Regions from separate parts of the Streptomyces sp. NPDC058401 genome, predicted to be linked through region 1. Evidence: riboswitches for the same ligand, from Rfam matches in the RefSeq annotation. Region 1 holds a riboswitch; each other region holds the start of a gene.

The links. Region 1 has a riboswitch for cobalamin ahead of ACFWNV_RS10180 (ribonucleoside triphosphate reductase). Riboswitches for the same ligand answer to the same signal wherever they lie in the genome.
Region 2: it holds a riboswitch for cobalamin, as region 1 does, so the genes downstream of both, ACFWNV_RS34295 (energy-coupling factor ABC transporter permease) here and ACFWNV_RS10180 (ribonucleoside triphosphate reductase) in region 1, are expected to answer to the same signal.
Region 3: it holds a riboswitch for cobalamin, as region 1 does, so the genes downstream of both, ACFWNV_RS10680 (prenyltransferase/squalene oxidase repeat-containing protein) here and ACFWNV_RS10180 (ribonucleoside triphosphate reductase) in region 1, are expected to answer to the same signal.
Region 4: it holds a riboswitch for cobalamin, as region 1 does, so the genes downstream of both, ACFWNV_RS10625 (DUF4430 domain-containing protein) here and ACFWNV_RS10180 (ribonucleoside triphosphate reductase) in region 1, are expected to answer to the same signal.

What each region holds. Positions count from the first base shown of each region.
Region 1 is NZ_JBHXKA010000019.1:84,864-88,264, forward strand. Features, by position in the region: gene ACFWNV_RS10180 (ribonucleoside triphosphate reductase) at 1-1,700, opposite strand, end outside; cobalamin riboswitch at 1,743-1,884, opposite strand; gene ACFWNV_RS10185 (endo-1,3-alpha-glucanase family glycosylhydrolase) at 2,025-3,401, opposite strand, start outside.
Region 2 is NZ_JBHXKA010000150.1:1,574-4,974, reverse strand. Features, by position in the region: gene cbiQ (cobalt ECF transporter T component CbiQ) at 1-557, opposite strand, end outside; gene ACFWNV_RS34300 (energy-coupling factor ABC transporter substrate-binding protein) at 562-909, opposite strand; gene ACFWNV_RS34295 (energy-coupling factor ABC transporter permease) at 909-1,604, opposite strand; cobalamin riboswitch at 1,633-1,827, opposite strand; gene ACFWNV_RS34290 (methylglyoxal synthase) at 1,959-2,876, shown strand; gene ACFWNV_RS34285 (flavodoxin family protein) at 2,968-3,401, shown strand, end outside.
Region 3 is NZ_JBHXKA010000021.1:14,368-17,768, reverse strand. Features, by position in the region: gene ACFWNV_RS10680 (prenyltransferase/squalene oxidase repeat-containing protein) at 1-1,577, opposite strand, end outside; cobalamin riboswitch at 1,688-1,826, opposite strand; cobalamin riboswitch at 1,954-2,028, shown strand; gene ACFWNV_RS10675 (hypothetical protein) at 2,168-3,401, shown strand, end outside.
Region 4 is NZ_JBHXKA010000021.1:432-3,832, forward strand. Features, by position in the region: gene ACFWNV_RS10620 (hypothetical protein) at 1-925, opposite strand, end outside; cobalamin riboswitch at 1,166-1,305, shown strand; gene ACFWNV_RS10625 (DUF4430 domain-containing protein) at 1,446-1,934, shown strand; gene aceB (malate synthase A) at 2,155-3,401, opposite strand, start outside.

The DNA of each region.
Region 1 (3,401 bases):
TAGCCCATGACCCGGGTCCAGACCTCGCACGCCGCCCCGCAGGTGGGGCAGTTCGGCTGCTCCCCCGCCAGGTAGCCGTGGTCCGCGCAGATGGAGAAGGTCGGGGTCACCGTCAGGTAGGGGAGCCGGAAGGTCTCCAGCGAGCGCCGGACCAGCTTGGCGCAGGCCTCCGCCGTCGGGATCCGCTCGGGGGTGTACAGGTGCAGGACGGTGCCGCCCGTGTACTTGCCCTGCAGTTCGTCCTGGCGCTCCAGCGCCTCGAAGGGGTCGTCGGTCCAGCCGACGGGCAGCTGCGAGGAGTTGGTGTAGTACGGGTTGGCGTCGGTGCCGGCCTGGAGGATGCCGGGGAAGCGGGCCCGGTCCTCCTTCGCGAAGCGGTACGTCGTGCCCTCGGCGGGGGTGGCTTCCAGGTTGTAGAGGTGGCCGGTGCTCTCCTGGAAGTCGACCATCCGGGCCCGGACCCGGTCCAGGAGGCGGACCGCGAGGGCGTGGCCCTCGGGGGTGGTGATGTCGTGGGCGTCCGCGCTGAAGTTGCGGACCATCTCGTTGATCCCGTTGACCCCGATGGTGGAGAAGTGGTTGCGCAGGGTGCCCAAGTACCGCTTGGTGTAAGGGAAGAGACCGCCGTCGATCAGGTCCTGGACGGTGATCCGCTTGATTTCGAGACTGTCCTTGGCGAGTTCGCACAGCCGGTCCACCTCGGCCAGCAGCCCCGGCTCGTCGCCCGCGTAACGGTGCCCGAGGCGGGCGCAGTTGAGGGTGACCACGCCGAGCGAGCCGGTCTGCTCGGCGCTGCCGAAGAGGCCGTTGCCGCGCTTGAGGAGCTCGGTCAGGTCGAGCTGGAGCCGGCAGCACATGGAGCGGATCATGTGGGGTTCGAGCTCGGAGTTGATGAAGTTCTGGAAGTACGGGAGCCCGTACTTGGCCGTCATCGCGAAGAGCCGCTCGGCGTTCTCGCTCTCCCAGGGGAAGTCCCGGGTGATGTTGTAGGTCGGGATGGGGAAGGTGAACACCCGCCCGGCGGCGTCGCCTTCGGTCATCACCTCGATGTACGCCCGGTTGATCATGTCCATCTCGGCCTGGAGCTCGCCGTAGGTGAAACCGGTCTCCTCCCCCGCGACCACCGGGATCTGCTCGCGCAGGTCCTCGGGGCAGGTCCAGTCGAAGGTGAGGTTGGTGAAGGGGGTCTGGGTGCCCCAGCGCGAGGGCACGTTGAGGTTGTGCACGAGCTCCTGGACGCACTGCCTGACCTGGTCGTACGTCAGCGCGTCGAGGCGGACGTAGGGCGCCAGGTAGGTGTCGAAGGAGGAGAAGGCCTGGGCGCCCGCCCATTCGTTCTGCAGGGTGCCGAGGAAGTTCACGATCTGGCCGACGGCCGAGGACAGGTGCCTGGGCGGGGCGGAGTCGATCTGTCCGGGCACTCCGTTGAAGCCCTCGGTCAGCAGGGTGCGCAGGGACCAGCCGGCGCAGTAGCCGGAGAGCATGTCCAGGTCGTGGATGTGGAGGTCGCCCTCGCGGTGGGCGCGGGCCACGGCGGCGGGATAGACCTGTTCCAGCCAGTAGTTCGCGGTGACCTTGCCGGCGGCGTTGAGGATGAGTCCGCCGAGCGAATAGCCCTGGTTGGCGTTGGCGTTCACCCGCCAGTCCCGGCGGTCCAGGTATTCGGTCACGGTCTCTACGGCGTCGACGACAGCAGTCACGGCAGCCCTCCCACGAGGCTCGGCACGGAAGAATGGCGGGCACTCTTGAAGGCCCTTGCCGGCAGGTGTCGGACTCGTCCGCCGTGGCGGACTCACCGTTGCGGGGCAGTCCCGGATTCCCACCGGGTTCCCTGTTGCCTCGGTCGGGGAGAGGCCCCGCCGAACCGGCAAGGCCAACACTACATATAGATGTGAGAGCTGAAGGCCACCACTACATATGGGGTGACGAAGGTCCCGAGCCACGGGACTTCAGCCCCTGCGGAACGGTGCCGGAGCCCCGGGACCGCGCCGGACCCCGGCGGATCGCGCCGGGGCCCCGCGTGCTCAGCTCCGGCCGCTGGTGGCGGCGTAGTACTGGAGGTCCTGCACCTCCACCGTGCGGTCCACCCGGTAGCGCAGCTCCACCCGGGCCCCGGCCTTGCCTTCGCGGACCACGGACGCCGAGCCGGTGCCCGGAGCCAGGGGCAGCAGTTCGGCGTGGACCCCGGCCGGGGCCGCGTGCGTGTCCCCGGCCGCGCCCACGGCCGTACGGATGCTCGCGGGCGCGGTCAGGAAGCTCAGCACCTCCACCGTGTCCCGGGCCGCGGCGCTGCCGCCGCGCAGCGCCATCACGAGGGACTGGGCGCCGCTCGGGTCCGCGGCGGCGAACTGGGTGCGCGAGCTCAGGTACAGCGTGTCGCGGACGATCTTCGGCCAGCCGCCGGTCTTGAACCGGGTGAGGTAGTACGAGGAAAGGTCCAGGTAGGCGTGGCCGTTGTGCAGGGAGGGCGCGAACTGGCTGCCCTCGCTGTAGTCGTTCCACGTGGTGAGCTGGACCCAGTCGGCCCCGTCCTCGATGGCGCGGTTCCATGTGGCGCGCAGGGTCGCGGTGTTGCCCGCCTCGTCGTAGATGCCCTGGTTGGGGCGGGCGTCCTGGACCGATACGGGCTGCATCCAGATCTTGCCCGCGGCGTGGGCGCGCCGCACGTCGCGCGTGGAGCTCTCCTGGCCGACGTAGCTGCGGCTGCCCCACTCGGAGAATCCGTAGCTGATCGGCCCGAACTCGCCGCTGTGCGCCCCGAAGTCGAGGAAGAGGGGGACGAAGGCGGTACGGATGCCGTGCCGGGACTTCAGGATGTCCATGACCGTGGTCCACCAGGCGACGCTCTTCTCCTCCGCCTTGAACGGCGAGACGACCAGCCGTCCGTCGGGGAGCCGGTGGGCCGCCGGGGCCCTGCCGAGTTCGGCGAGGAGGTCGGCGAGCACGGCCGGGTCGTCGGTGCCCAGGGAGGTCATGTCCGGCATCAGCATGACCTTGAAGCCCGGATCCACCGAACGGGCGGCTTCCATCAGCAGGTTGCAGCGTTCCCGGTTCTTCCCCGTCAGGGAGAGCAGGTCGAGGGTGAACCCGTCGATGCCGGCGGCGCGGGCCGTGCGGACCTCCTGCTGGAGGTTGGCGAGCTCCCAGTTCCCGGTCTTGGGCGGGACGGGCAGCGGCCGGTCGCGGAGCAGGCCGCCGTAGCGCTCGTGCTTGCCGTTCTCGCCGTCCGGGGTCAGGTAGTTGCGGGTGTAGTAGTCGGCGTCGGCGCCGACGTTGTCCAGGGAGAGCGGGTACGGGGTGAAGTAGTGGGCGAAGACCAGCTTCTTGCCGGCGGCGCCGGAGCGCAGGGCGGCCGGCTGCGGCAGGTCGAAGGGCAGGGCTCCGGCGGGGCGCGCTCCGCC
Region 2 (3,401 bases), on a different contig from region 1:
GCGAGCCCGGCCAGGGAGCGCCACACCGCCGCCCGGCCGGTGTGCCCGAGCCGGGCCGCCTGGGCCCGGCGGACCTGGGCCATGGAGTCGAGCAGCAGGAAGCCGATCCGGTACATGACCAGGGCCACGTCCACCACGGGGGCCGGCACCCCGGCCCGGACCAGCCGGGGCAGCACGTCGGAGACCGGGGTGGTGAAGGCGAACAGCAGCAGCCCGAGCGAGGCCGCCGAGGTGCGCAGCAGCAGTTCGGCGGCGAGCCGGGGGCCGTCGGGGGCCAGGGACACCGGTCCCGCCGGGCCGCCCACGGCGAACAGCAGGGGCAGCGCCCCGGTGAAGCAGAAGCCGAGCGGGATCCGGAAGGCCCGCCAGAGCTGCCGGCCGGCCACCCCGGCCGGGCCGAGCAGCACGGCGAGGGTGGCGGCGGCCACCAGCGGCCCGCCCGGCCAGGGCGGCAGGCACACGGCGGTGACCGTCAGCCCGATCCCGAGCAGGGCCTTCTCCAGCGGGTGCCGGCCGCGCCAGCGGCTGCTGTGCGCGGCAACGTCGATCGGCAGCACCCGGCTACGCCTCCGGGGCGGCGGCGGGAGCGGGAGCGGCAGCAGCGGCCGCCCCCTGGCGGCGGCCCTTGCGGACGCCGAAGTAGTAGGCGAGCACGCCCGCTCCCAGGGCCGCCTGCAAGGCGAACAGTGCGGACTCGATCTCGCCGGACGGGGGTTCGTAGAGAGGGGAGAACCAGGGTTCGTAGTCCGGCTTCAGCTCGGTGATCGCCGTCTCGGCCTGCGCGTCGGCGCCGGCGAAGGGCTCCTCCTTGTGATCGCCCATCCCCAGCGCGACCGGGAGGACGGCGAGCGCCGCGACCAGGAGCAGCAGCAGGGTGTTGATCTTCGCGTTCTTGGACATCCCGCTCATCAGGCCGCCGCCTTCTCTCCGGTGCGGGTGGCCGTCAGCTTCGCGACGCCCAGCCGGACCAGGTCCGACTTGCTGGACGCCATCAGCAGCCGCATCACGAGGACGGTCAGCAGCCCCTCGCTCACGGCCAGCGGGATCTGCGTGACCGCGAAGATCCCCCCGAACTTCGCGAGCGAGCCCATGAACCCGGAGGCCGGGTCCGGGAAGGCCAGGGCGAGCTGCACGCTGGTGACGCAGTAGGTGACCAGGTCGGCGAAGAAGGCGCCGAAGAACACGGTCACCATCAGCGGGGCTCCGGACTTCCGCAGCAGCCGGTAGACGGCGTACCCCGCCCACGGGCCGGCGATGGCCATCGAGAAGACGTTGGCGCCGAGGGTGGTGAGCCCGCCGTGCGCCAGCAGCAGGGCCTGGAACAGCAGGGTGATCGTGCCGAGCACCGCCATGATCGGCGGCCGGAACAGGATCGCCCCGAGCCCGGTGCCCGTGGGGTGCGAGCAACTGCCCGTCACGGAAGGGATCTTCAGGGCGGAAAGGACGAAAGTGAACGCTCCGGCCGCACCGAGGAGCAGGGTGCTCTCCGGGTTGGCCTTCACCTCGCGGGTGAGCGCGCGGACGCCGTGGACGACGAAGGGGGCGGACGCGGCGCCCCAGGCGACCGCGTGCAAAGGGGGCAGGAACCCCTCGGCTATATGCATGGGTAGGGAGACCTCTCCAGCACCTCGTGGATGGACAACGCGCCCCGGCCGGTCTCCTGGCTCACGGGTTGACGTCCATGCTCCGCCTTCCCGGGCAGCGCGGAACCTCCCGCGCAGCCCAGTGGCTTTCCCGCAGGAGTGGAGCCGGACTTCCCGATCACAGTGGCGAGGGCCGCACCGGTTTCCCACCGGTTTCCCGAACACCAAGGCCCGCTGACCCTAGTCGGCCGCGCGGACCGGTCACAACCCGCCCCAATCGCGCCATGCGGTGACCGTATTCCGCTTGTGCGTCACGCACCGTGTTCCCACCGCTACTATCGGCCTCAATAGCCCCACCTGAAAAGGGAGTTCCGCATGTCTGTGACCGCCGAAGACTGGCTGCCCCGCGTCGCCGCGCTGTTCCGCACGTACGACCTGGACGGGGACGGGCACCTCGGCCGCGAGGACCTCATCGCCTACGCCGGCCGCCTCGCCGAATGGCTCACCGAGCCCGGGGACACCCGCCGCAGGGCCGCTCTCCACGACGCCTACTCCGAGCTGTGGTCGCAGCTGCAGGCCGCATCGGACACCGACCGGGGCGGCCGGATCAGCGAGCAGGAGTTCGTCGCGGCGGCCGCGCGCGACGCCTTCGACGGCGACCGCTACTTCCGCGAGTCCACCCTGCGGGCCCTCGACGCCCTTGCCGACGCCCTGGACCGGGACGGCGACGGCCGCATCGACCGCGCGGAGTACGAGCGCCTCTTCGGGGCGACCGGCATCGACGGCTCGCTCGACGCGCTCTCCTTCGACCGGGTCGACGTCGACGGCGACGGTTCCATCAGCCGTGAGGAGCTGCGGGCCGCGGCCGTGCACCTCTACCCGCTGGCCGACCCGAGCTGGCTCACCGGAGCGAGCGGCCGCAGCGACCGCCCGCGCGGCATCGCCCTGGTCGCCCACGACGCGCGCAAGGCCGACCTGCTCGCCTGGACGGACCGCAAGGCCGCCGAGCTCAAGCCGCACCGGCTCTACGGGACCGGCACCACCGGCACCCTGATCAACCGGCGGCTCGGCCTGGACGTCGCCCCGCTGCGCAGCGGGCCGCTCGGCGGGGACCAGCAGATCGGCTCGCTGATCACCCAGGGGCAGATCGACCTGCTGGTGTTCTTCTTCGACCCGCTGGCCTCGCACCCGCACGGGGACGACGTACGGGCCCTCATCCGGCTCGCGGTGCTCGGCAACGTCCGCCTCGCCCTGAACGCGGCGAGCGCGGACGCGATGATCGAATCCCTGTGACCCCGACCCGGGCGCCGGCTCCGACGTCGGGCTGAGCCCGGACGGGCGCGGCCCGGTGGCGGCCACGGCGGTCGCCGGTGAGGCTGGGCGGGTGGCTATCGATCCCGCGCGCGACCTCGACTACTCCGACCTGACCGCCGTGTACGTCAACTGCACGCTCAAGCGGTCCCCCGAGCCCAGCAACACCGAGGGCCTGATCGGCAAGAGCCGCGCGGTGATGGAGTCGGCCGGAGCGCGGACCTCGCTCATCCGCGCCGTCGACCACGACATCGCCACCGGTGTCTGGCCCGATATGACCGAGCACGGCTGGGAGAGCGACCAGTGGCCGGTGCTCTACAGCCAGATCATGGACGCCGACATCCTCGTGCTGTGCGGCCCGATCTGGCTCGGGGACAACAGCTCGGTGATGAAGCAGGTCATCGAGCGGCTCTACGCCTGCTCCTCGATCCTGAACGAGCAGGGCCAGTACGCCTATTACGGGCGCGTGGGCGGGGCGCTGATCACGGGCAACGAGGACGGCGTCAA
Region 3 (3,401 bases), on a different contig from region 1:
ACCGGCGGCGTGGTGGGCGGCGTCGTCGGCGGGGTGGTCTTCTTCGTGGTCAGCGCCACCAGATCGCTCTTGGCGCCCGCGACGGCGGCCGGGGCGGTCGCGAACAGCCGCGATTCGGTGTCGTCCTCCTCGAAGCCGAAACCGGCCCCCGGGAACTGGTGCCGGGAGAGCCAGGAGACGCCCGCGTCCGCGAAGGCCCCGTCGCCGAGGGCGCGCAGGGCCTGGGCGGCCCAGGCGGTGGAGGCCGGGCTGCCGGTCGTCAGGTACGAGGCGGAGGGCCAAGCACCGGTCGCCAGCTGGGACTTCTTGAGCCAGCCGCGGGCCTTCTGCACGGCCGCGTCGTGACCGCCGGCCCGCTTGAGGGCCAGCGTGATCAGCCCGGTGGAGTTCGCGTCGCTGTCGCACCATTCGCCGGCGCGGATGAGGATGGAGGTGAAGCCGCCGTCCTCGCACTGGAGCCCGGTCAGCCGGTTCACGGCGTCCCCCGGCGGTGTCACGCCTCCGTTCAGCAGGGCGATGACGGCCATGGCCTGGGCCTCGGACTGGCCGGTGGTGCGGAAGTCCCCCCTGGTCAGGCAGCCTTCGATGTTCTCGCCGTCACCGATGTCGCGCGGGCAGACGTACGTCAGCAGGTCGCCGAGCAGGTCGTGACCGCCGAAGGCGCGGGGGTCCTTGCCGGTGGCCTCGGCGACGAGCGCGAGCCGGGCGGCCGCGGTGGCGTCGGGGATCTTGTCCTTGCCGGCCGGGTAGGCGTACGCATCGGTCTGCGCGGGTGCGGCGAGGAAGCCCGCGACCTTCTTGGCCGCCGGGCTCTGCGGATCGCCGGCCTTCAGGGCGAACACGGCCTCGGTGGTGAGGAAATGGTTCGGGGTGGTGGCGCCCTCGTCGACGACGCGCTCCCCGTCCGTCAGCTTCCCGGTGACCCAGCGGGCGGCCGCGGCGACGTCGACCGACCCCGCGGGCACGGTGGGCGGGGCCGTCGGCACGGTCGGATCGGGGGTGGAACCTCCCCCGGCGCGCACGTCGTCCGGGGAGAATCCGGGCCTGCCCGAGGTGCCCCCGACGTCGGTGCCGCCGTAGACCCAGGCGTCCACATCGCCGGGCTGCGGGGTGCGGGACATGGCGCCGAGCGAGCTGTAGGTCCAGCTCTTCTGGCCGGGGGAGGCGGTCCAGTACGACCAGTAGGCGGTGGCCTGCGGGGTGAGGACGCAGTCCTCCTTGGCCGGAGTGGGGTACTGCGTACCGGAGTTGAAGGAGCCGTTGCCTATCCGGCAGATGAATCCGTCACCGTCGTGGACGGTGCCCTCGGTGGTGAAGCCGCCGGTGTGCAGCAGCTCGTAGCCGGTGGTGGGGGTGGTGTCGCAGCCGCGCTCGACCTTGCCGCCGAAGGGGCCGAAGTCCACGGCGACGACGGCGCCGTTGGTGGCCGTGCACTGCTCGATCGGATCGGCGTTCGCGGAGGTGGGAACCGTGAGGAAGGCCACTCCCGCACCGAGCGTCAGGAAGGACGCGGTCACGAGGGAGAGGAACCGCCGTCTCGTTCCCGCACGCCGTTGCGCCTGCTGTTCGGTCCCCACCGCGGCCCTCGTCTCTGCCGGGCGGCCGGGTACGTGGCGATGCGCCCCCGCAGGGCTCATGGGCCATGGGGAGGCTGCGACGACCACACCGCAGTCCGCGACGGCGTTCTTCGTACTTGTGACCCAGCCCCAGGCATTCCGGCTCACCCGGGACGCCCCGGGCCTACGGTTGCGGGTCAGCGCCGGAATTCGACCGGCTTCCCCTGGTACTGAGCAGTTATCAGCCGGAGTGCAACACGGATGTCGGTGACGCGTCAAGGTGGCGTGAGTCTCACGGGGCGCTCACCCGGGCACCGGCGCGGGTCCGGCGGCTGCCCGCCCTCCGGGTGGCTGGCGGAGCCTTGATCACTCCGGTAGCGTCCTGGGCTGCCACGTGGGGGAATCCGGTGCGAAGCCGGAGCTGACGCGCAGCGGTGTGGGACGGCGGGGGCCGTTCCGAGCCCGAATGCCCAAGCGGCGATGCACTACAGGAAGCCGTACCACGCGTTCCGGACGGCGGCCCTCCGACCATGCCCCGGCCGTGCTCGTGTGCGGTGACGTGCGGGCGTGCTCAGGCGGTGGCCGGCGTTCGCCGATTCCAGGAGCAGGCCATGTCCCGTCCCCGTACCTCCCGCCGCCTCGCGCTCGCGGTGCCCGCCGCGCTCGGCGCCCTCGTCCTCACCGCACTGCCCGCCTCCGCGACCTCCAGCCCGGCGCAGATCGCCACGTCCAAGACGAACGGCGTCACCTACCTCAAGTCGCTCCAGGCGGCGGACGGTTCGTACGCCGGGTCCGGGCTGTCCAACGAATGGGCGTTCAGCGCCTTCGCCGCCGCCGGTACGGCCGTCGTCGACGTCTACCCGGGCGGCGACACCACGAAGAACGCCCGCACGGTCTACCGCAACCTGCTCTCCACGGCGGCCTGGCCGCAGGCCTCTCCGGTGGTCACCGACTACGAGCGCGGCACCCTGAACGCCTACGCGGCAGGCATCGACCCGGCCCGCGTCTCGGCCTCGCGCAACCTCGTCGCGAACGTCTACTCCTACTGGCAGACGGCCGAGGCGGGCTACTTCGGCCCGTCCGGAAACTTCAACGGCACGGTCTTCGCGGCCCTTTCGCTGCGCGGGGCCAAGACCCAGGGCGGCGCCCACCGCATCCCGCAGGCGCTCACCGACTCCATGGTCACCCGCATCCGCGCCAACCAGCACGTGGACGGCGGTTGGACCTACAACAAGGCCGAGGGCAACCCCACCGTCCTCAACTCCGCGGGCGACGTCGACATGACGGGCGCCGCGATGGCTGCCCTCTGCGTCTCCGGCGTCCCCAACACGGACGCGGACGTCGTGCAGGCCAAGAACTTCCTCAAGGGCAAGCTGGCCGCCACCACCGGCGCCTTCAACTCCCTGTACGGAGTCAACACCAGCTCCAACGGCTGGGGCGTGGCGGGCCTGAACGCCTGCGGCATCAACCCGCAGACCGGCGACTTCCTCACCGCCAACGGCAAGACCCCGATCGACTTCCTGATCGCCAACCAGTACAACCCGGCGGGCGGATTCAAGTACAAGCCCGCCGACACCTCGCCCTCCGCCTACGCCTCCATCGACGCACTGCGCGCCGTCGTCGGCGGCGGATTCACCACCGCCCCGCCGGCCCCCGTCACCCCGGGTGCCCCGCAGTGGGTCGCCCAGTCGGCCTTCACCGCCGGCACCGCCGCCAAGCTGGCCCTGACCGTCGACGACGGCGCCGGCGGCCTCAAGGTCTGCTCGGTGGCCTTCACCCCGACCGGGACGACCACCACCCTCGGCGACGTGCTGAACGCCGCGACCACCGGCGCCACCCCGTCGG
Region 4 (3,401 bases), on a different contig from region 1:
CCCACGAGTCGCAGAAGCGAACGGGGGTCACCCAGGGGCTGCGCACCGGACCGCCCGCGGCACGGCGGTCGGTGAACCCGGGGACCCGTTCGAGCGGGGCGTCCCAGCCGCCGAGGAGGGCGTGGGCCACGAGGTGCGAGACCAGCAGCAGCCGGCGGACCACGATCTGCCGGGCGGTCTGCGCGCAGGCCAGGTCGGCGGGCTGGCGCAGGGACTCCCACACGTCGTCCAGTACCTCGCCCAGCGCCGCGGAGCGGGCCGCGCGCCGCAGGTGGAACTTGCGGCCCAGGTACACGTCGCCGACGCCGCTCAGGACGCACTCCAGGGAGAGCTCCACCGCGATCAGCGAGGTCTGCAGCGCCGTGAGCGTGTCGCCCACCTGCAGTGCCCCCAGCGCGTCCTCGGCGTAGCTGTTGAGCTGGTAGGCGCTGCGGTTCATGAGGACCCGCCGGATCGTCGACCGGGCCTGCTCGGCTTCCGGCACGCCGCTGCCGTTGTCGGCCAGCACGGTGCCGATCGAGAACCGCACGGCGCGCTGGAGCTCCACATCGCTCAGACCGGTCTGCCACCGGTCGGTCGCGGTGTCGGTGTAGCCGCGGCAGATCCGCACGATGCGGTCGAGCTCCGCGTGTGACACCGGCGTCAGCTGGACGACGAACCCGTCGCGTTCGTACGACACTTCGGGGCGGGGGGCGTCGTCGGTCGTCGCCACGTAGAGGTCGATGTCCGACAGGCCGTGGCCCAGGCCCGCGGCCAGCGATCCGCTGACGAAGGCGAGCCGGACGTTGTCCCGGCCCACCGCTTCGTCCAGCACGGTTCGTGCCGCGGCCAGGTGGGCCTCGCTCAGGTGGACGTCCGGCACTGCCCGGACCGCGTTCCCCCGGGGTGTCTCCGCGCTCGTCGCGTCCCGCTCCGCCGTCTGCATCTCGCGTCCCTTCCCTGCCCGTTTCCGCCCCCGCCGTGTGTGGCCGGGGCATGAACCGAACAGTAGGAACGGGCGATCCACAGCCCGTATTCACTCGATATACGGGGGCGTGTATCGCCGGACCGGCGCGCTCGCGGCGCGCAGCCACGGGGACGGGACAGCGGGGCGGCGAGTCGGCGAGTCCGCCGGGAACGCCCGAAAGCCGCCACTGGTCAGCACGTTGTCGCGACCGTACGATGCGTGTGCCCGGTCGGACCGGGTGACAACTGAATTGCCGTGTGGCCAGGGGGAAGCCGGTGTGAATCCGGCGCTGACCTGCAACCGTGTGGGGCGCCTGCGCGCCCCGAGTCGGATAGCCCGCCATGCGGCTCGTACCGCCTCCCACTGTCACGGACTGCAGCGCGGAGCCTTGAGTCGCCGACTCGCCACAGCCTGTTCCCGCCGCATCGGGGAACGGTGCTGCAGGGCGATGCCGCAGCGGAGGGGCCCGGCTGCGCCGGCCCTGCCCGAAAGGCAACCCATGCGCCCGAACCTCGTCCGTCGCTCCCTCGTCACGACGGCCGCCCTGGGGCTCGCGCTCGCCACCGCGCCCGCCGTCGCCCACGCCAAGCCGGCACCGCACACGAACGCCCCGGTCAAGGTCAGCCTCACGGTGCAGGGCCCGGGCGGCCTGCTGTTCAAGGGGAAGATAAAGACCAAGGGGCACGACGTGACCACCCCCACCGGCGGGACGCACCCGTGCGACGGGACGAACGGCGGCGCCAACCCGAGCGCCGTGCCCACGCCGACGGCCGCGCTGGACGACGCCGCGAAGAAGAAGCACTTCACCTGGGACGGCGCCTGGTACGCCTCGTTCAGCGACTTCTCGGTGGACACGATCAAGAACGTCAGCGGTGGCGGCGTCGCCTACTGGAGCATCTCCGTCAACGGCACGCCGACCCCGGTCGGCGGCTGCCAGTTCAAGCTGAAGGCCGGCGACCAGGTCACCTACACCTGGACCTCCTTCTAGCAGGCGGCTTCCAGTGCCGTGACCGGCACGCACGGTGGGGGTGCGGCGACACCACTCGCCACACCCCCACCGTCCCTGGTCGCCTCCGGCGCACCCTCATGGCCGGAGGTCTGCCGGGCCCCTCAGACCCGGCCGTACATGTGGAACCCGCAGCCGGTCTTGCGGCCCAGCAGCCCCGCCTGCACCATCCGCCGGAGCAGCGGGGTCGCTACGGGGGCGTTCACGCTGTCACCCGCAGGGCGTGGGAGGTGCGGCGGACGAGGTGGCGGACGAGGTGGCGGGTGTAGGCCTCGGGGGTGAAGAAGGCCGGGAGTCGCACCGAGAGGGCGGTGTTCACGAAGATCTCCCTGGCTTCGAGGGGGCGTGCCCGCGGGTCCTCGGCCTCCAGGGCCGCGCATTCGGCGTCGAGGAGGTCGATGACCGTGCCCCGGTCCACGCGGTCGTGGCGGAGCCACTGCCAGATCTGGACGCGGGCGATCTCGGCGGTCGCGGCGTCCTCCATCAGGCCGTTCAGGGCCACGGCCCCGCTGCCGCGCAGCCAGGCGTCGAAGTAGCGCAGCGCCACGGCCACGTTGGAGCGGACGCCCTCCGCGGTCGGCGGAGCGGCGATCCGGCGGACGGACAGCAGGTCGGCGGCCGTGACGTCGATGTCCTCGCGCGTCCGGTCCAGCTGGTGCGGCCGGTCCCCCAGGACGTTGTCGAAGACCGCGCGGCAGACGGGGACGAGCCCGGGATGGGCCACCCAGGATCCGTCGAACCCGTCCTCCGCCTCCCGCTCCTTGTCGAGGCGGACGCCTGCGAGCGCGGCGGAGTCGGCCGCGGTGTCCTTGCTCGGGACCTGGGCCGCCATGCCGCCGATGGCGTGGGCTCCGCGCCGGTGGCAGGTGCGGACGAGCAGGTCGGTGTAGGCCCGCATGAAGGGGGCCGTCATGGTGACGGCGGCCCGGTCGGGGAGCTGGAAGTCGGTGCGGTGGCCGAAGGTCTTGATGAGGCTGAAGAGGTAGTCCCAGCGGCCCGCGTTCAAGCCGGCGCTGTGTTCGCGCAGTTCGTGGAGGATCTCCTCCATCTCGAAGGCGGCCGTGACCGTCTCGATCAGGACGGTGGCCCGTACGGTGCCGCGCGGTATGCCGAGCAGGTCCTGGGCGAGGACGAACACGTCGTTCCACAGCCGTGCTTCGTACGCGTTCTCCAGCTTGGGGAGGTAGAAGTACGGGCCGTGTCCGGCGTCGATCTGCCGCTGGGCGCAGTGGAAGAAGTACAGGCCGAAGTCGACGAGCGAGGCCGGGACGGGCCGGCCGTCGATCTCCAGGTGCTCCTCGGTGAGGTGCCAGCCGCGCGGGCGGACCATGATCGTGGCGAGGTTCTCGCCGAGGCGGTACTCCTTGCCCTGCGCCGTGGTGAAGTCGATGCGCCGCTCGATGGCGTCGAGCAGGTTCAGCTGGCCGCCTATGACGTTGTCCCAGGTGG